One region of the Aquabacterium sp. T101 genome, then DNA from elsewhere that is predicted to be linked to it. Evidence: predicted binding sites of a transcription regulator. Region 1 holds the regulator's gene; each other region holds the start of a gene.
What was found. The regulator LexA, encoded in region 1, represses DNA repair genes until DNA is damaged. The targets are predictions, from matches to a motif close to ACTGTATNNNNATACAGT.
Positions count from the first base shown of each region.

Region 2: the regulator LexA is predicted to act here: its motif matches at 2,871-2,888, upstream of recA (recombinase RecA).
Region 3: the regulator LexA is predicted to act here: its motif matches at 4,520-4,537, upstream of imuA (translesion DNA synthesis-associated protein ImuA).

Region 1 covers NZ_JBXVVZ010000001.1:1,028,159-1,033,625, forward strand. The annotation lists gene AC2EAQ_RS04745 (esterase-like activity of phytase family protein) at 1-827, shown strand, start outside; gene AC2EAQ_RS04750 (asparaginase) at 877-1,812, opposite strand; gene lexA (transcriptional repressor LexA) at 1,878-2,558, shown strand; gene AC2EAQ_RS04760 (glutathione S-transferase family protein) at 2,566-3,240, shown strand; gene AC2EAQ_RS04765 (helix-hairpin-helix domain-containing protein) at 3,246-3,554, shown strand; gene AC2EAQ_RS04770 (DUF1993 domain-containing protein) at 3,647-4,165, opposite strand; gene AC2EAQ_RS04775 (D-2-hydroxyacid dehydrogenase family protein) at 4,229-5,236, shown strand; gene AC2EAQ_RS04780 (chromate transporter) at 5,233-5,467, shown strand, end outside.
Region 2 covers NZ_JBXVVZ010000004.1:240,904-246,370, forward strand. The annotation lists gene sucC (ADP-forming succinate--CoA ligase subunit beta) at 1-1,128, opposite strand, end outside; gene AC2EAQ_RS12800 (regulatory protein RecX) at 1,227-1,751, opposite strand; gene recA (recombinase RecA) at 1,780-2,823, opposite strand; gene AC2EAQ_RS12810 (response regulator) at 2,962-3,633, shown strand; gene AC2EAQ_RS12815 (sensor histidine kinase) at 3,638-5,110, shown strand; gene rodA (rod shape-determining protein RodA) at 5,118-5,467, opposite strand, start outside.
Region 3 covers NZ_JBXVVZ010000004.1:89,964-95,430, forward strand. The annotation lists gene AC2EAQ_RS12105 (error-prone DNA polymerase) at 1-1,962, opposite strand, end outside; gene AC2EAQ_RS12110 (Y-family DNA polymerase) at 2,027-3,646, opposite strand; gene imuA (translesion DNA synthesis-associated protein ImuA) at 3,606-4,469, opposite strand; gene AC2EAQ_RS12120 (NAD(P)/FAD-dependent oxidoreductase) at 4,661-5,467, opposite strand, start outside.

The DNA.
Region 1 (5,467 bases):
CCGGCAAGCGCACCAACCGCGGCTTCGAGGGCCTGGCCATCAGCCCGGACGGCCGCACCGCCTTCGCCATGCTGCAGAGCGCGATGCTGGACGAAGGCGGCAGCAGCGGAACGCTGAACCGCATCGTCGCGTTCGACACCCGCACCGGCCGCGCCAAGGCCCAGTACGCCTACCGCATGGAAGGCAGCTCGCAGGGTCGCGGCATCTCCGCACTGGTGGCGCTCAACGACACCGAGTTCCTGGTGCTCGAGCGCAACAACCGCGGCCTGGGCGTCGACTCCGAAGGCACGCCCGCCAACAAGAAGGTGTTCCGGATCAGCCTGGCCGGAGCCACCGACGTGAGCGCGATCGACCTGGACGCGCCGGGTGCCGTGTTCACCACTGTCACCAAGGACGCCACCGTGCCCTGGCTGGACCTGGCCGCGCCCGCCACGCTGGCGCATCCGTCGCTCGCGTCGCTGGGCGGCGTGTCGCCCGAAAAGTGGGAAGGTCTGACCATCGGACCGCGCCTGAACGACGGCAGCTACCTCGTGCTGGCCGGCACCGACAACGACTACTCCGTGACGCAGGACAGCGGTACCAGCGTGCAGCGCGACGTGTACTACCGCCCCACCGGTGCCGGCACGTTCGAGCGCATCCGCTGCGACATCGGCACGCTGGCCAACTGCGTGCTGGTCGGCGCCAACGGCGCGCCGGGCGCCGCGGTGCCGGCGGGCTACGACTTCAGCGGCTACCGGCTGATCCCCGGCGTGCTGCATGCCTACAAGGCGTCGGCGGAGGACCTGGCGCGCTACGTGACGCCGGGCAGCAAGCCAGCCCGCAAGTAGGCCGCGACGAATCGGCGGGCGACGAGGCGGTCGTTCCCGCGCGGGCGCCTCAAGCAGTGCGCGCCAGCAGGCGCAGCAGCAGTTCCACCCGGGCCTGCGCGGGCGATAGGGACACTGCTGCCGGCTGCGCGGCACCGCCCTGCACCGGCCCCGCTGCGCAGCGCGAGCAGCGCAGCACCTCGACGCCGGCGGCCATCGCGCGCTCGACCGCGGCCTCCAGGTCGCGGTGCATCGTGCCGTTGCCGGTGCCGGCGACGACGAGGCCGTCCATGCCGCGCGCCTGTAGCGCGTCCACCACCGCGCCGTCGGCGCCGGCGTGGCTGTGCACGATCGCCACGCGCGGCCAGCGCGCCGCATCCGGTGCCACGCGCGCCAGGCCCAGCGGCTCGCCCTGCGGCGCGCCACGCCACCACTGGATGCGTCCGTCCAGCAGGTCGGCCAGCGCCCCGGCGTCGCCGGCGTCGAAGGCGTCGGTGCGCCAGGTGTGTGTCTTGCGGACCTCGGCCCCGGCCCACGCGCGGCCGGCCAGCGCCACCAGCACGCCGCCGGCACGCGGGTCCTGCGCCAGCGTCACCGCGTCGAGCAGGTTTCTCGGCCCATCGGCGCCCAGCGCCGTGGCCGGCCGCATGGCCGCCGTCAGCACCAGCGGCTTGGCCGGCCCGAGCACGCGGTGCAGCAGGTAGGCCGTCTCCTCCAGCGTGTCGGTGCCGTGGGTGACCACCACGCCGGCCACGTCGGTGCGCGCCAGGTGATGCGCGGCGCGCTGCGCCAGCCGCTGCCAGGTGGCGTGGTCCATGTCCTTGGAGTCGAGCTGGGCCACCTGCTCGCATTCGAGGTCCAAGCCCGCCAGCGCCGGCACGGCCGCCACCAGTTGCGCCACGCCAATCTGCGCGGCGGTGTAGCCCACCGTGTCGGTGGCACTCGTGGCCGTGCCGGCGATGGTGCCGCCCGTGCCCAGGATCACCACCTTGCTGCTTGCCATCATGTCGTCATCTGGATAAAAATACAGCCACTGGACAAACCACCAGGGCCCTGCCCCGCTGCGCCATCATGGAAGAACGCCCCAAGCTTACCGACCGCCAGCAGCAGATCCTCGACCTGGTGCAAAGCGCCATCGCCCGCACCGGCGCGCCGCCCACCCGGGCCGAGATCGCCGCCGAGCTGGGCTTCCGCTCGCCCAATGCCGCCGAGGAGCACCTGCAGGCCCTGGCGCGCAAGGGCGTGATCGAGCTGGTGGGCGGCACGTCGCGCGGCATCCGCCTGCAGCCCGAGGCCCTGAAGAAGCTCAACCAGGCGCGCGGCAAGCAGTTCAGCCTGCCGCTGCCCAGCCTGTCGCAGCTGACGCTGCCGCTGGTGGGCCGCGTGGCCGCGGGCAGCCCGATCCTGGCGCAGGAGCACATCGACCAGACCTACGTGGTCGAGGCCAGCATGTTCGCGCGCAAGCCCGACTACCTGCTGCGCGTGCGCGGCATGAGCATGCGAGACGCCGGCATCATGGACGGTGACCTGCTTGCGGTGCAGAAGGCCAGCGACGCCAAGAACGGCCAGATCGTCGTCGCCCGCCTGGGCGACGAGGTCACGGTCAAGCGCTTCCGGCGCGCGCGCGGCCACATCGAGCTGCTGCCCGAGAACCCCGAGTTCGAGCCCATCATCGTCACGCCATCGGAGGACGAACCCTTCGCCATCGAGGGCCTGGCCGTCGGGCTGATCCGCAACACGATGCTGATGTAGACGCGCCATGGCGACCGCCGCGCCCTACGTGCTCTACGGCAGCCGCAACTCGGGCTCGGCCATGGTGGAAGCCGCGCTGGAGCTGGCGCGCGCGCCCTACCGCATCGTCACCGCGTCCACCTGGGAGCCGAAGTCGGCGCGCGCCGAGCTGCGCCGCGTGAACCCGCTGGGCCAGATCCCCACGCTCGTCACGCCCGACGGCACGGTGCTCACCGAAAGCGCGGCGATCCTCATTCACCTGGGCCTGGCCCATCCGCGCTCGGGCCTGCTGCCGCGCGACCCGGCGCAGCGGGCCGTGGCGCTGCGGGCGATCGCCTTCGTGTCGGCCAACTGCTATGCAGCCATCGGCGTCATCGACTACCCCGAGCGCTGGCTCGGCAAGGGCGACCCTCAGGCCAACGAGCGCCTGCGCGCCGGGGCGCGGCGACGGCTGCACCGCTTGTGGAGCCTCTTCGCGGACACCTTCTACCCCGAGGACACCGGCGCCTTCCTGGGCGGCTCGCAGCCCGGGGCGGCCGACCTGATGGCCACCGTCGTGTCGCGCTGGTCCGGCGCCCGCAAGCACCTCGCGCGGCAGCGGCCGGCGATGTCGCGCTGGCTGGAGCGTGTCGAGGCTCACCCGAGGGTGGCCCCGGTGATCGCCCGCCATTGGGGCGAGGGCCCCGTGGAAGCGGGAGGCTGAGCCCCATGAACGCCGTGCGCATCAAGGCGCCGAAGGCGCGCGACCCGCAGCAGTGCGTGACGCTGGAGCAGTTGCCCAACATCGGCCCGTCGCTGGCCGCGGACCTGCGCCTGATCGGCATCCAGACCCCGCGCGAGCTGAAGGGCCGCGACGCGTTCGTGCTCTACCAGAAGCTCGCCGCGGCCACCGGCACGCGGCAGGACCCTTGCGTGCTCGACACCTTCATGGCCGCGGTGGACTTCATGAACGGTGCCGACGCGGCCCCCTGGTGGGCCTACACCGCCCAGCGCAAGGCGCTTTACGGGCCGCTCTGAGTCGCCCTGAATCGCTGAATCGCCCTGAGTCGCTCTGAACCCTGCCGCGGCCGCCGCCCCTCCGGGCCGCGGCCGCGCTCCATCGCATTGCCTCAGACCGGCTGCGCCCCGCGCAGATAGTCGGCCTTGCCCACGTCCACGCCGGCATGCCGCAGCAGCGCGTAGGTCATCGTGACGTGGAAGTAGAAGTTCGGCATCGCGTAGTGCTTCAGGAACGTCTCGCCGTCGAACTGCAGCGGCTCGGCATTGCGGCGCGGCACGCTGATCGGGCGTGACTCGCTGCCGTCGATCTGGGCCGCGCTGAACGACGACACGTAGTCGATGGTGCGCCGCACGCGCGCCCGCAGGTCGGCAAGGCTGGCCTCGTTGTCCTCCCACGACGGGATCTCATGGCCCGCCAGCCGGGCCATGCAGCCCTTGGCCGCGTCGGAGGCGATCTGGATCTGGCGCGTGAACGCCAGCATGTCGGGGGCCAACCGCAGGCCCAGGTAGTTGGTCGGGTCGAACTTGCGGGCCGCCGCATGCGCCTCGGCCTTGTCGAGCCAGGTCAGCAGGTTGGCCAGCATGCGGGAGAAGACCGGCGCGCTGGCCGAATGCATCGAAATTGTCATCGTGTGTCTCCTGAGGGGGCCGGTGATGCTAGCGCGCAGGGCAAAATCGCGTCGGCCCGTGCCATGAACATCATCATCCTCGACGACTACCAGGACGCCGTGCGCAAGCTGCGCTGTGCGTCCAAGCTGGAACACCTCCATGCCAAGGTGTTCACCAACACGGTCAAGGGCATCGGTCAGCTGTCGGTGCGCCTGCGCGACGCCGAGGTGCTGGTGCTGATCCGCGAGCGCACGGCCTTCCCGCGCCAGTTGCTGGAGAAGCTGCCCAAGCTGCGCCTGATCTCGCAGACCGGCCGGGTGGGGCCGCACATCGACGTCGACGCCTGCACCCGGCTGGGCATCGCGGTGGCCGAGGGCGTGGGCGACCCCACGGCGCCGGCCGAGCTGACCTGGGCCCTGATCATGGCCGCCATGCGGCGGCTGCCCCAGTACATCGGCAACCTCAAGCATGGCGCGTGGCAGCAGTCGGGGCTGAAGGCCGCGGCGATGCCCCCCAACTTCGGCATCGGCATGAAGCTCGCCGGCCGCACGCTGGGGGTCTGGGGCTACGGCCGCATCGGCCAGCGGGTGGCCGGCTACGGGCGCGCGTTCGGCATGCGGGTGCTGGTCTGGGCACGCGACGAGGCACAGGCCCGCGCGCTGGCCGATGGCCACGAGGTCGCGGCCAGCCGCGAGGAACTGTTCGACACGGCCGACGTGCTGTCGGTGCACCTGCGCCTGGTGCCGGAAACGCGCGGCATCGTCACGATGGACGATCTCGTGCGCATGAAGCCCACTGCGCTGTTCGTGAACACGTCGCGGGCCGAGCTGGTGGCCGAGGGCGCGCTGGTGTCGGCGCTGAACCGCAGCCGGCCCGGCATGGCCGCGGTGGACGTGTTCGAGAGCGAGCCCATCCTGCAAGGCCATCCGCTGCTGCGCCTGGAGAACGCGGTGTGCACGCCGCACATCGGCTATGTCGAGCAGGACAGCTACGAGCTGTACTTCGGCGCGGCCTTCGACAACGTGGTGGCCTTCGTCAACGGCCGGCCCACGGGCATCGTCAATCCGGAAGCGCTCAAGGTGGTGCGTTGAGCGACGCGCCCGCGCCGCGCTCGCCCGGCGAGCTGTTCACCGCATTCACGCGCCTGGCCCTGCAGGGCTTCGGCGGCGTGCTGCCGGTGGCGCAACGCGAGCTGGTCGAGCAGCGCCGCTGGCTCAGCCGCGAGCAGTTCCTGGAGGTGCTGTCGGTCGGCCAGGTGCTGCCCGGCCCCAACATCGTCAACGTGGCGCTGGTCATCGGCGACCGCTTCTTCGGCTGGCGCG
Region 2 (5,467 bases), on a different contig from region 1:
TTCGGCCATCGTGTCGGCACTGATGATCGGCAGGCCCGATTCCTTGAGCATCTTCTTGCCCAGGTCCTCGTTGGTGCCCTTCATGCGCACCACCAGCGGCACGGACAGGTTCACCGCCTTGCACGCGGCGATCACGCCCTCGGCGATGGTGTCGCACTTCATGATGCCGCCGAAGATGTTGACCAGGATGCCCTTCACGCTCTTGTTCTTGAGCATGATCTTGAAGGCCTCGGTCACCTTCTCGGCGGTGGCGCCGCCGCCGACGTCCAGGAAGTTGGCCGGCTCGCCGCCGAACAGCTTGATGGTGTCCATCGTGGCCATGGCCAGGCCGGCGCCGTTGACCAGGCAGCCGATGTTGCCGTCCAGGCTGATGTAGCTGAGGTCGAACTTGCTGGCCTCGATCTCGGCCGGGTCCTCCTCGTCGAGGTCGCGGTAGGCCACGATCTCGGGGTGGCGGAACAGCGCGTTGCTGTCGAAGTTGAACTTCGCGTCCAGGGCCTTGATGTTGCCGTTGCCTTCGAGGATCAGCGGGTTGATCTCGGCCAGGCTGGCGTCGGTGCCCATGTAGCAGGCGTAGAGCTTCTTGAACACGTCGACGGCCTGCGCCTTGCTCGCGGCGGGCACGCCGATGCCGTCGGCCAGCTCGCCGGCCTGCGCGTCGGTCAGGCCGGTGGCCGGGTCGACGAACACCTTGATGATCTTCTCGGGCGTCTTGTGCGCCACTTCCTCGATGTCCATGCCGCCTTCGCTGCTGGCCATGATCGCCACCTTCTGCGTCGCCCGGTCGGTGAGCGCGGCGAGGTAGTACTCCTTCTTGATGTCGGCGCCTTCCTCGATCAGCAGGCGGCGCACCTTCTGGCCTTCGGGCCCGGTCTGGTGCGTCTTGAGCTGCATGCCCAGGATCTGGCCGGCCAGCGTCTCGACCTCGGGCATCGAGCGGGCGAGCTTGACGCCGCCGCCCTTGCCGCGGCCGCCGGCGTGGATCTGGGCCTTGACGACCCAGACGCTGCCGCCGAGCTTCTGCGCGGCCTCGGAGGCCTCGCGGACGGAGAACGCGGGATAGCCGCGCGGTACGGGCACGCCGTACTGGCGCAGGACTTCCTTGCCTTGGTATTCGTGGATTTTCATGGGGCGGTCGCGGCGCAGTAGGCGCCGCTGTCGGAGGCGGTTGCGGGCGCGGGCGAATTTAGCATGGTGCGGCGCACCAAAACCGTGTCAGCGACGCGTCAGTCACCCGGCGGGTCGTCGTCGCCCCGGGCCTGCACGACGCGGCGGATCACGTCGGCCGAGAAGCCGCGTCCGGCGAGAAAGCGCATCTGGCGGGCACGCCCGGCCGCGTCGACCTCGACGGCGCCGTCGAACTTGCGTTGCCATACGGCGCGGGCGCGGTCGAGCTCGGTGGCCTTCAGGCGCCCGGCGGTGGCCTCGTCGAGCGTGGCGCCATGCTGCGCCAGTTCCTGGGCGATGCGGCGGTTGCCGTAGCGTGCGGCCCGCGCATGCACCCGCGACTCGACGAAGCGGGCTTCGCTCAGGTAGTGCCGGGCCGCGAGCCAGTCGAGCAGCGCGTCGACTTCCGGCCCGGGATCGGCATCGAGGGGCGGCGCCGCCTCAGAGGCGGCGGCCTGCTCTGCCGCGGCCCGGTCGCGCTGGCGCGCAGCGCGCATCAGCTTGCGCCGCAACTCGGCGCGGCTGTGCTCGCGCTGCGCCAGCCACTGCAGCGCGCGGGCCTTCAGCGACAGGGGCGGCGCCATCGCCGCCGGCCTCCGTGAGCGGCCGGCCTCAGGCGCCGTCGGCGCCGGCCGTGGGCAGCAGCGGGATGCCCATCGACTCGCGGACCTTGTTCTCGATCTCGACGGCCAGCTCGGGGTTCTCGCGCAGGAATTCGCGGGCGTTGTCCTTGCCCTGGCCGATCTTCTCGCCGTTGTAGGCGTACCAGGCGCCGCTCTTGTCGAGCACCTTGGCGTTGACGCCCATGTCGATGATCTCGCCCTCGCGGCTGATGCCTTCGCCGTAGAGGATGTCGAACTCGGCGGTCTTGAACGGCGGGCTGACCTTGTTCTTGACGACCTTGACCTTGGTCTCGCTGCCGATGACTTCCTCGCCCTTCTTGATGCTGCCGGTGCGGCGGATGTCCAGGCGCACCGAGGCGTAGAACTTGAGCGCATTGCCGCCGGTGGTGGTTTCGGGGTTGCCGAACATCACGCCGATCTTCATGCGGATCTGGTTGATGAAGATGACCATGGTGTTGGTCTTCTTGATCGTGGCGGTGAGCTTGCGCAGGGCCTGGCTCATCAGTCGGGCCTGCAGGCCGGGCAGGCTGTCGCCCATCTCGCCTTCGAGCTCGGCCTTGGGCGTGAGCGCGGCCACCGAGTCCACCACGACGAGGTCGATCGAGCCGGAGCGCACCAGGGCGTCGACGATCTCGAGCGCCTGCTCGCCGGTGTCGGGCTGGGAGATCAGCAGTTCCTGCAGGTTGACGCCGAGCTTTTGAGCGTAGCCGGTGTCCAGGGCATGCTCGGCGTCGATGAAGGCGCAGGTGCCGCCGGTCTTCTGCATCTCGGCGATGACCTGCAGCGTGAGCGTGGTCTTGCCGCTGGATTCCGGGCCGTAGATCTCGACCACGCGGCCGCGCGGCAGGCCGCCGATGCCCAGGGCGATGTCCAGGCCGAGCGAGCCGGTGGACACGGCTTCGATGGCTTCCACCGCCTCGCCGTCGCCCAGGCGCATGATGGAGCCCTTGCCGAACTGCTTTTCGATCTGCGCCAGCGCCGCCTGAAGGGCCTTGGCTTTCTCGGTGTTGAGGGCTTTGACGGGGGCGTCCATGGGGTCTCCGGCGGGTGGTTTGGGGGGCGGCGCGATTATGCGCGACAACTGGATATTCGTACAGGTACCCGCCTTCGTCAACCCCGGCGGGCCCGCGGTTCATAGAATCGGCTCCAAAGAGCCAAGAGGAGACGGCCGATGCGAGTCTTGATCGCCGAGGACGACCAGGTGCTGGCCGATGGCCTGCTGCGGTCGCTGCGGGCCGCGGGCTATGCGGCCGACCACGTCGCGTCGGGCAACGAGGCCGACGCCGCGCTGGCGTCGCACGAGTTTGACCTCGTCATCCTCGACCTGGGGCTGCCCAAGATGCACGGCTTCGAGGTGCTGCGGAAGTACCGCGCGCGCGGCGCCACGACGCCGGTGCTGATCCTGACCGCGGCCGACAGCGTCGACCAGCGTGTCAAGGGCCTGGACCTGGGTGCCGACGATTACATGGCCAAGCCGTTCTCGCTGCAGGAACTGGAGGCGCGGGTGCGGGCGCTGATGCGGCGCGGCCTGGGCACGGCCAGCAGCGTGCTCAAGCACGGGCCGCTGTCGTTCGACGCCACCGGGCGCGTGTGCTACATCAACGACCAGATGATCGACCTGTCGGCACGCGAGATCTCGCTGCTGGAAGTGCTGCTGCAGCGCGCCGGCCGCCTGGTCAGCAAGGACCAGCTCGTCGAGCGGCTGTGCGAGTGGGGCGACGAGGTGAGCAACAACGCCATCGAGGTCTACATCCACCGGCTGCGCAAGAAGATCGAGCAGGGCCCGATCCGCATCGCCACGGTGCGCGGCCTGGGCTACTGCCTGGAAAAGATTGCCGGCTGAGCGCGTGAGCGCCGACGACGCCCCGGCGACCGACACCCGGCCCCAGCGCTCGCTGTTCGGGGACATCCTCGACTGGCTGCTGGTGCCGCTGCTGCTGCTGTGGCCGATGTCGGTGGTGATCATCTGGCTGTCGGCGCAGAACATCGCCAACCGGCCGTTCGACCGCGAGCTGGGCGAGACCGCGCGCACGCTGTCGCGCCGCGTCACGCTGATGCCCGACGCTCGCGGCGCCAACCCGGTGGCGCGCATCGCGCTGACCGACGCCTCGGCGGCGATCCTGCGCGGCGACCAGCCGGACCAGTTCTACTTCCTGGTGCTGGGCACGCGCGGCGAGCGCATCGCCGGCGACCGCGAGCTGCCGGTGCCCGACGAGCCGCCGCAGGCCGACGGCGAGGTGCGTTTCCGCGACGACGACCTCGACGGCCGCACCGTGCGGGTGGCCTACCTGTGGATCCCCCTGCCGGTCGGCGGCGGCTCGACGCCGCCGCTGGTGCAGGTGGCCGAGACGCTGGACAAGCGGTCGCAGCTGGCCACCGAGATCGCCCGCGGCGTGATGTTCTCGCAGTTCGCGATCCTGCCGCTGGCGGTGGTGCTGGTGTGGTTCGCGCTGATGCGCGGCCTGCGCCCGCTGGACCAGCTCCAGCGCCGCATCCGCAAGCGGGCGGTGGGCGACCTGTCGCCGATCGACGAGCGCGCCGCCCCCGAGGAGGTGAGCCCGCTGGTGGGTGCGATCAACGAGCTGCTCGGGCGGCTGGACCGGTCGCTGCGGGCGCAGAAGCACTTCCTGGCCGACGCGGCGCACCAGCTCAAGACACCGCTGGCGGGGTTGCGCATGCAGGCCGAGCTGGCCCAGCGCGACGTCGAGCAGGGCGACCCCAAGGCGGTGAAGCGATCGCTGCAGCAGATCGCGCGCTCGTCCCAGCGCGCCGCGCACATGGTCAACCAGCTGCTGTCGATGGCCCGGGCCGAGGACGGCGGCGAGGTGCGCCGCGTGCAGTCGTTCAACCTGACGGCCCTGGCCACCGAGACCGTGCACGACTTCGTGCCGCGGGCGCTGGCCAAGGGCCTGGACCTGGGCTACGAGGGCCCGGCCGCCGGCGACGACGCGGCGCCGCGCATGCTCGGCGAGCCGGTGCTGGTGCGCGAGCTGATCCGCAACCTGGTGGACAACGCCGTGCAGTACACGCCCGGCGGCGGCACCGTCACCGTGCGCCTGCTGCCCGACCCCTACGGCAAGGTGGTCGTGCTGCAGGTCGAGGACAACGGCCCCGGCATCCCCGAGGCCGAGCGCGAGCTGGTGTTCCAGCCCTTCTACCGCGCGCTGGGCACCGAGGTCGACGGCTCGGGCCTGGGCCTGGCCATCGTGCGCGAGATCGCGGAGCGCCAGGGCGGCTCGGTCGAGATCGAGCCGACCCAGCCGCGCGGTCCGTCGCCCGGCACGCGGGTCAGCGTGCGGCTGCCGATGCAGCCCGGGTAGTCCGGCGCTAGCTCTGCATCAGGCGCTGGCTGCGCGCGATCGACATCAGGATGCCGATGGCCGTGCCCAGCGTCACCATCGCCGTGCCGCCGTAGCTGACGAAGGGCAGCGGGATGCCCACCACCGGCAGGATGCCGCTGACCATGCCCATGTTGACGAACACGTAGGTGAACACCGACAGCGTGATCGACCCGGCCAGCAGGCGCGCGAACAGCGTCGGCGCGTCGGCGGCGATCATCAGGCCGCGGAAGATGAAGAAGGTGAACGCCAGCAGCAGCACCAGCGCGCCGAGCAGGCCGAACTCCTCGGCGAACGCCGCGAAGATGAAGTCGGTGGTGCGCTCGGGGATGAACTCCA
Region 3 (5,467 bases), on a different contig from region 1:
GTAGCGCGACGGCGCCAGCGTGCCGGCCGCGCGCGCCTCGCGCCGGCGCAGGTAGGGATGCACCATGCCGCCCTGGATCGGGCCCGGCCGCACGATCGCCACCTCGATCACCAGGTCGTACAGGCAGCGCGGCTTCAGGCGCGGCAGCATGCTCATCTGCGCCCGGCTCTCGATCTGGAACACGCCCACGGTGTCGGCGCGGCAGGCCATGTCGTAGGTGGCCGCGTCCTCGCGCGGGATGTCCTGCATGCGCCAGGGCCGGCCGTGCCACAGCGTCATGAAGGCCAGCGCGCGCCGGATGCACGACAGCATGCCCAGCGCCAGCACGTCCACCTTGAGCAGGCCGAGCGATTCGAGGTCGTCCTTGTCCCACTGGATGACGCGGCGCTCGGGCATCGCCGCGTTCTCGATCGGCACCAGGCGCGACAGGCTGTCGCGCGCGATGACGAAGCCGCCGACGTGCTGCGACAGGTGGCGCGGGAAGCCCTGCAGCGTGCCCACCAGCGACATCCACTGCCGCACCACGAGCGACTGCGCGTCCAGCCCTGCCTCCTCCAGGCCGCGCTGCAGGCGCTGCACGTCGTCGAACCAGTGCACCGAGCGCGCCACCGCGTCGATCGGCCCGCCGGGGTGGTCGTCCAGGCCGAGCGCGCGGCCGACGTCGCGCACCGCGCCGCGCGCGCGGTAGGTGGACAGCGCCGCGGCCAGCGCGCAGCGGCCGATGCCGTACTTGCCGTAGATGTACTGGATGACCTCCTCGCGCCGCTCGTGCTCGAAGTCGACGTCGATGTCGGGCGGCTCGCGGCGCTCGCGGCTGATGAAGCGCTCGAACAGCAGCGTGGTCTGCGTCGGGTCCACCTCGGTGATGCCCAGGCAGTAGCACACCGCCGAGTTGGCCGCCGAGCCGCGGCCCTGGCACAGGATGCCGCGCCCGCGCGCGAAGCGCACCACGTCGTGCACGGTCAGGAAGAAGGGCTCGTAGCGCAGCTCCTCGATCAGCGCCAGCTCGCGCTCGAGCTGCGCCGCCACCGCGGCCGGCACGCCCTGCGGGTAGCGCTCCTGCGCCGCGCCCCGCTGCACCAGCGCGCGCAGCCACGAGATCGGCGTGTGGCCCGCGGGCACCAGCTCGGCCGGGTACTCGTAGCGCAGCTCGTCGAGGCTGAAGCGGCAGCGATCGGCGATGCGGACCGCGGCGGCCAGCCATTCGGGCCGGCACAGCTGGGCCAGGCGCAGGCGCGAGCGCAGGTGCTGCTCGGCGTTGCGCGCCAGCGCGTAGCCGCAGTCGGCCACCGGCGTGCGCAGCCGGATCGCGGTCAGCGTGTCCTGCACCGCCTTGCGCGAGCGCACGTGCATCAGCACGTCGCCGGCGGCGGCGATGTCGATGCCGGTGGCCGCGGCCAGCGCGTCCAGCCGCTCGACGAGCAGCGAGTCGTCGGCATGCATCAGCAGCTCGGCGGCCACCGCGGCACGCTCGCCGAACAGGCCCTGCAGCCAGCGCGCCTGCGCGAGCAGCACCTCGGGCGCGTCCTCGCGCCGCGGCACCAGCAGCGCGCTGCACTGCGGCAGGCCGGCGGCGAGGTCGTCCACCGTGGCGCGGTAGCTGCCCTTGTCGGCGCGCAGCCGCGCGCGCGTGATCAGCTCGCACAGCTGCGCGTAGCCCTCGCGGCAGTGCGCCAGCAGCACCAGGCGGCAGCCCGGCTGCGCGGCGCTGCCTTCGAGCGTGAACTCGCTGCCCACGACGAGGCGCAGCGGATTGCCGGCCTCGGCCTGGCGCCGCGCCTCCTCGTGCGCGCGCACCACGCCGGCCACCGAGCACTCGTCGGTGATCGCCAGCGCGGTGTAGCCGAGCTGCGCGGCGCGCGCCACCAGCTCCTGCGGGTGCGACGCGCCGACGAGGAAGCTGAAGTTGGAGCGGCAGTGCAGCTCGGCATACGCGGGCAGCGGGTCGGCCGCCGGCGGCACGGCCGGCGAGGCCAGCGGCGGCACCGGGCGCGGCGCCTTGGGGTGGGTGGGCTGCGGCACGGCCTCACCCGAACACGCCGTGCAGGTACCAGTGCGCCACCGCCTCGCCCGGGCGCTGCTCGCGGAACACCCACAGCCAGCGCCGGTCCGGCGCCTGCGCCACGTGATAGTCGCGGCGCGCCATCGCGGCGTCGAACCAGCCGGCCTCGATGCGCTCGGCGCGGCCGCGCAGCGCCAGCGGACGGCCCTGGTAGAGCGGCCGGCCGCTGGCCGGGTCCTCGGCCAGGCGCGCGGGCTCGGGCAGCAGCCAGGTCGGGCGCGGCGGGGTGTCGGGGGCGGGCGGGGCGGTGCCGCTGGCATTGCCGTGTGCCGTGCCGCTCGAGGTGCTGCCCGCCGTGCGGGCCGCGGCGCCGCGCCGCGCACCGGCCGCCGCTGCGGCCTGCGGCGCGGGCACCAGCTTCATCGCGCGCTCGGGGCGGTGGTCGGCCACCAGCACCGGGCGGCACACGCGGTCGGCGCCCAGGCGCGCGGCCAGGCGGTCGAACAGCGCCTGCGCGTCGGCGGCGCCGGTAGCCCCGGCAGCGCTGCCCTGCTCACGCCACAGCACGGCCTCGCGGCCGGCGTGCGCGCAGGCCTGGTCCAGCCGCAGCATCAGCGCGTACACCGGCGCCGGCAGCACGGTGCGCGACAGCCGCTCGCGCAGCAACAGCTGGATCTGCGCCGCGTCGCGCGTGGGGTCGCCCAGCGCGAGCACCAGCTCGGTGTCGGGCCGCGCGTGGCGCAGGCTGGTCTCGTGGCGCAGCACGAGCGTGAGCCGCGTGGCGGCCAGCCACTGCTGCGCCAGCCAGCCGGCCAGCGGCTGCACCAGGCGCTGCAGCGCGAACACCAGCATCGCCGCGTCGTCGGCACGGTGCAGCAGCTCCAGACCCATCTCGAAGCGCTGCGGCAGCTCGAACCAGGGCTGCGGGTCGGGCGCCTGGCCGTGCGCGCGCGCGATCGCGTCCAGCAGCGGGCCCAGGCCGCGCCGCTGCGCGCCGCTGCGCGGCAGCACGCGCACGTCGCCCAGCGTGCGGCAGCCCACGCCGTGCAGCAGCTCGTGCAGCCGCGCGTCGAGCCCCCAGGCCACCAGCGCGCCGGCCAGCGGCAGCGCGTCCAGGCGCTGCGCCAGCGGCAGCCGGCGCAGCGCGGGCGAGGCCGGCTCCACCCGTGCCAGCACCGCGGCCGCGGTGGCGGTGGGCGCGGCGGCCATGCGCAGCCGCTGCACGCCGCCGGCGCGGGCGGTGTCGCGCACCGCGCGCCACAGCGCGCGCGCGCCGCCGAACAGGCGCAGGCTGGCCTGCACCTCGAGCAGCAGGCCGTCGGGCTGCAGCACCAGCGACGGCGTGAAGCGCGCCAGCGCCAGCGCCAGGCGCTGCACCTGCGCCGCTTCCTGCGCCGGGTCGCGCGCGAACACGCGCAGGCCCGCCGCGAGCGACGCCGCGGTGGCCGCGCTCATGCCCGGCTCGACGCCGGCGGCCGTGGCGGCGGCGTCGGCCAGCAGCACGCGGCGCGCGTCGACCACGCAGCACGGCGGCGTGGCGGCGGCGGCCGTCGCGGGCGCTCCGTCGTCGGCCGCGGCCGCGGGCAGCGCGGCCAGGCAGGCCTCAAGCGGCAGCCCGCTCAGGTGCAGTGCGAACCACAGCATGGGTCGGCAGGTCGGGCGGGGTGGCTGGCGCGGCGTCGGCCGGCGTGGCGATGCGGGCCGGCACAGGCGCCGGGCCGGCAACGGGCGCGGACGGCAGCACGATCGGCGCCGTCGCGGCCGGCGCGGCGCGCCGCGGGGCCGGCCCGCGCAGCGCCAGATGCAGCGGCGCGGCCAGCGGCGGGCCGCGCCGCTTGAACACGTCCACCGCCAGCTGCGACGGGCCGGCGAGGTCCAGCGCCAGGCGCAGCGGCGCGGGCGAGGACTGCGCGCGCGCGGCCGCCGGGCGCAGCGCGAACAGCGGCGTGCGGCCCTCGGTGGCCGCCAGGTGCAGGCGGCGCAGCGTGGCCGGCAGCACCGGCGCCGCGCCCTGCCACCACAGCACCGCGCCCAGCACGCCGGCGCGCAGCGCCTGCTCGGCGGCCCAGGCGGCGTCGGCGGCCTGGGTGGCCGCCTGGGTGATGGCTTGGTGCGACCCGGCCGCGCCCGCCCCACCGGCCGGGCAGGCCACGGTGATCCGGTCGGCCGCGAGGCCGAGCGCGGCCAGTGCCGGCGCATACGGCAGCAGCGGCGGCGCCACCCACAGCACCGGCAGGCCGGCCAGCGCCGGGGCCAGCAGGCGCAGCTCGCCGCAGCCGGGCGCGGGCAGCAGCAGCTCGGTCAGGCCGGCCGCCGGCCAGCCGCCGCCGGGCAATTCGGCGTCGAGCGCGGCGTGGCCGGTGGGGCGCACGGCGTCCGCCCCCACGGCGGGCGCCAGCTGGTCGGCGCGCCAGACCGGCAGCGACGATGCGGCGGCGTCGGGGAAAGCGGGGGCAACGCTGCGCATGGGCAGACGGATCGGCGGGGGGTGGAGGGCGGTTTCAGGGCACTGCGAAGGCTGTATGTTTATACAGTGTTTTTCGCGCCGCGAACACCCTGCGAGCCCGCACGAGCGGCAGGATTGCCGGCTTGGGCGGCCTCCCCGCCCGGCACTTCGCCCGCGCCTCGGCGGGCCCGGCGCGAGCGCCGGCCGCGCGGCTACGACACCGCGCCCTGCCCGTAGCGGCCCACCAGCAGCTCGCCGCGCGCGAAGCGGTCGATCGCATACGGCGCCAGCGGCACGTCGGTGGGCTGGCCGAGCACGGTCTGCGCGATCGCGCGGCCGACGGCCGGCGACAGCTTGAAGCCGTGGCCCGAGAAGCCGAAGGCCACCACCAGGCCGGGCAGCCCGGGCACCGGGCCGAGCACCGGGTTCCAGTCCGGCGTCACGTCGTAGACGCCGGTCCAGCTCGACGCGAGGCCGGCGCTGTCGTAGCTGGGAAAGCGCTCGGCGACCTGGGCCCCGATGTCGGCCACGAGGTCCATCGACACGTCGCCCGGCTCGTTGGACGGCGCGTCGAGCGTCTCGCCCGCGGTGCCCTCGGACACCAGCATCTGGCGCCCGCCGTAGCTGCGGCAGTACAGCATGCCGGGCGAGCCGAGGTCCTTGAACACCGGCATCGCGGCGGTGTAGGCCGGCTCGCCCTGCAGCGCGAGCACGCGGTGGCGCTCGGCGCGCACCGGCATCGGCACGCCGGTCCAGGCCTCCAGCTCGGCGCTCCAGATGTTCTGCGCACTGACCACCGTGCCGGCATGCAGCTCGCCCTGCGCGGTGCGCACGCCGACGACGCGGCCGGCAGCGTCGCGCAGCAGGCCCTGCACCGCCACGCCGGTGCGCAGCGTGGCGCCGCGGCGGCGCGCGCCGCGCGCGAACGCGCTGGCCACCAGGTGCGCGTCGGCGAAGCCGGCCTCGGGCTCGAAGCCGATCAGCGCCGCGTCGTCGAAGCGCGCGATCGGCAGCAGCGA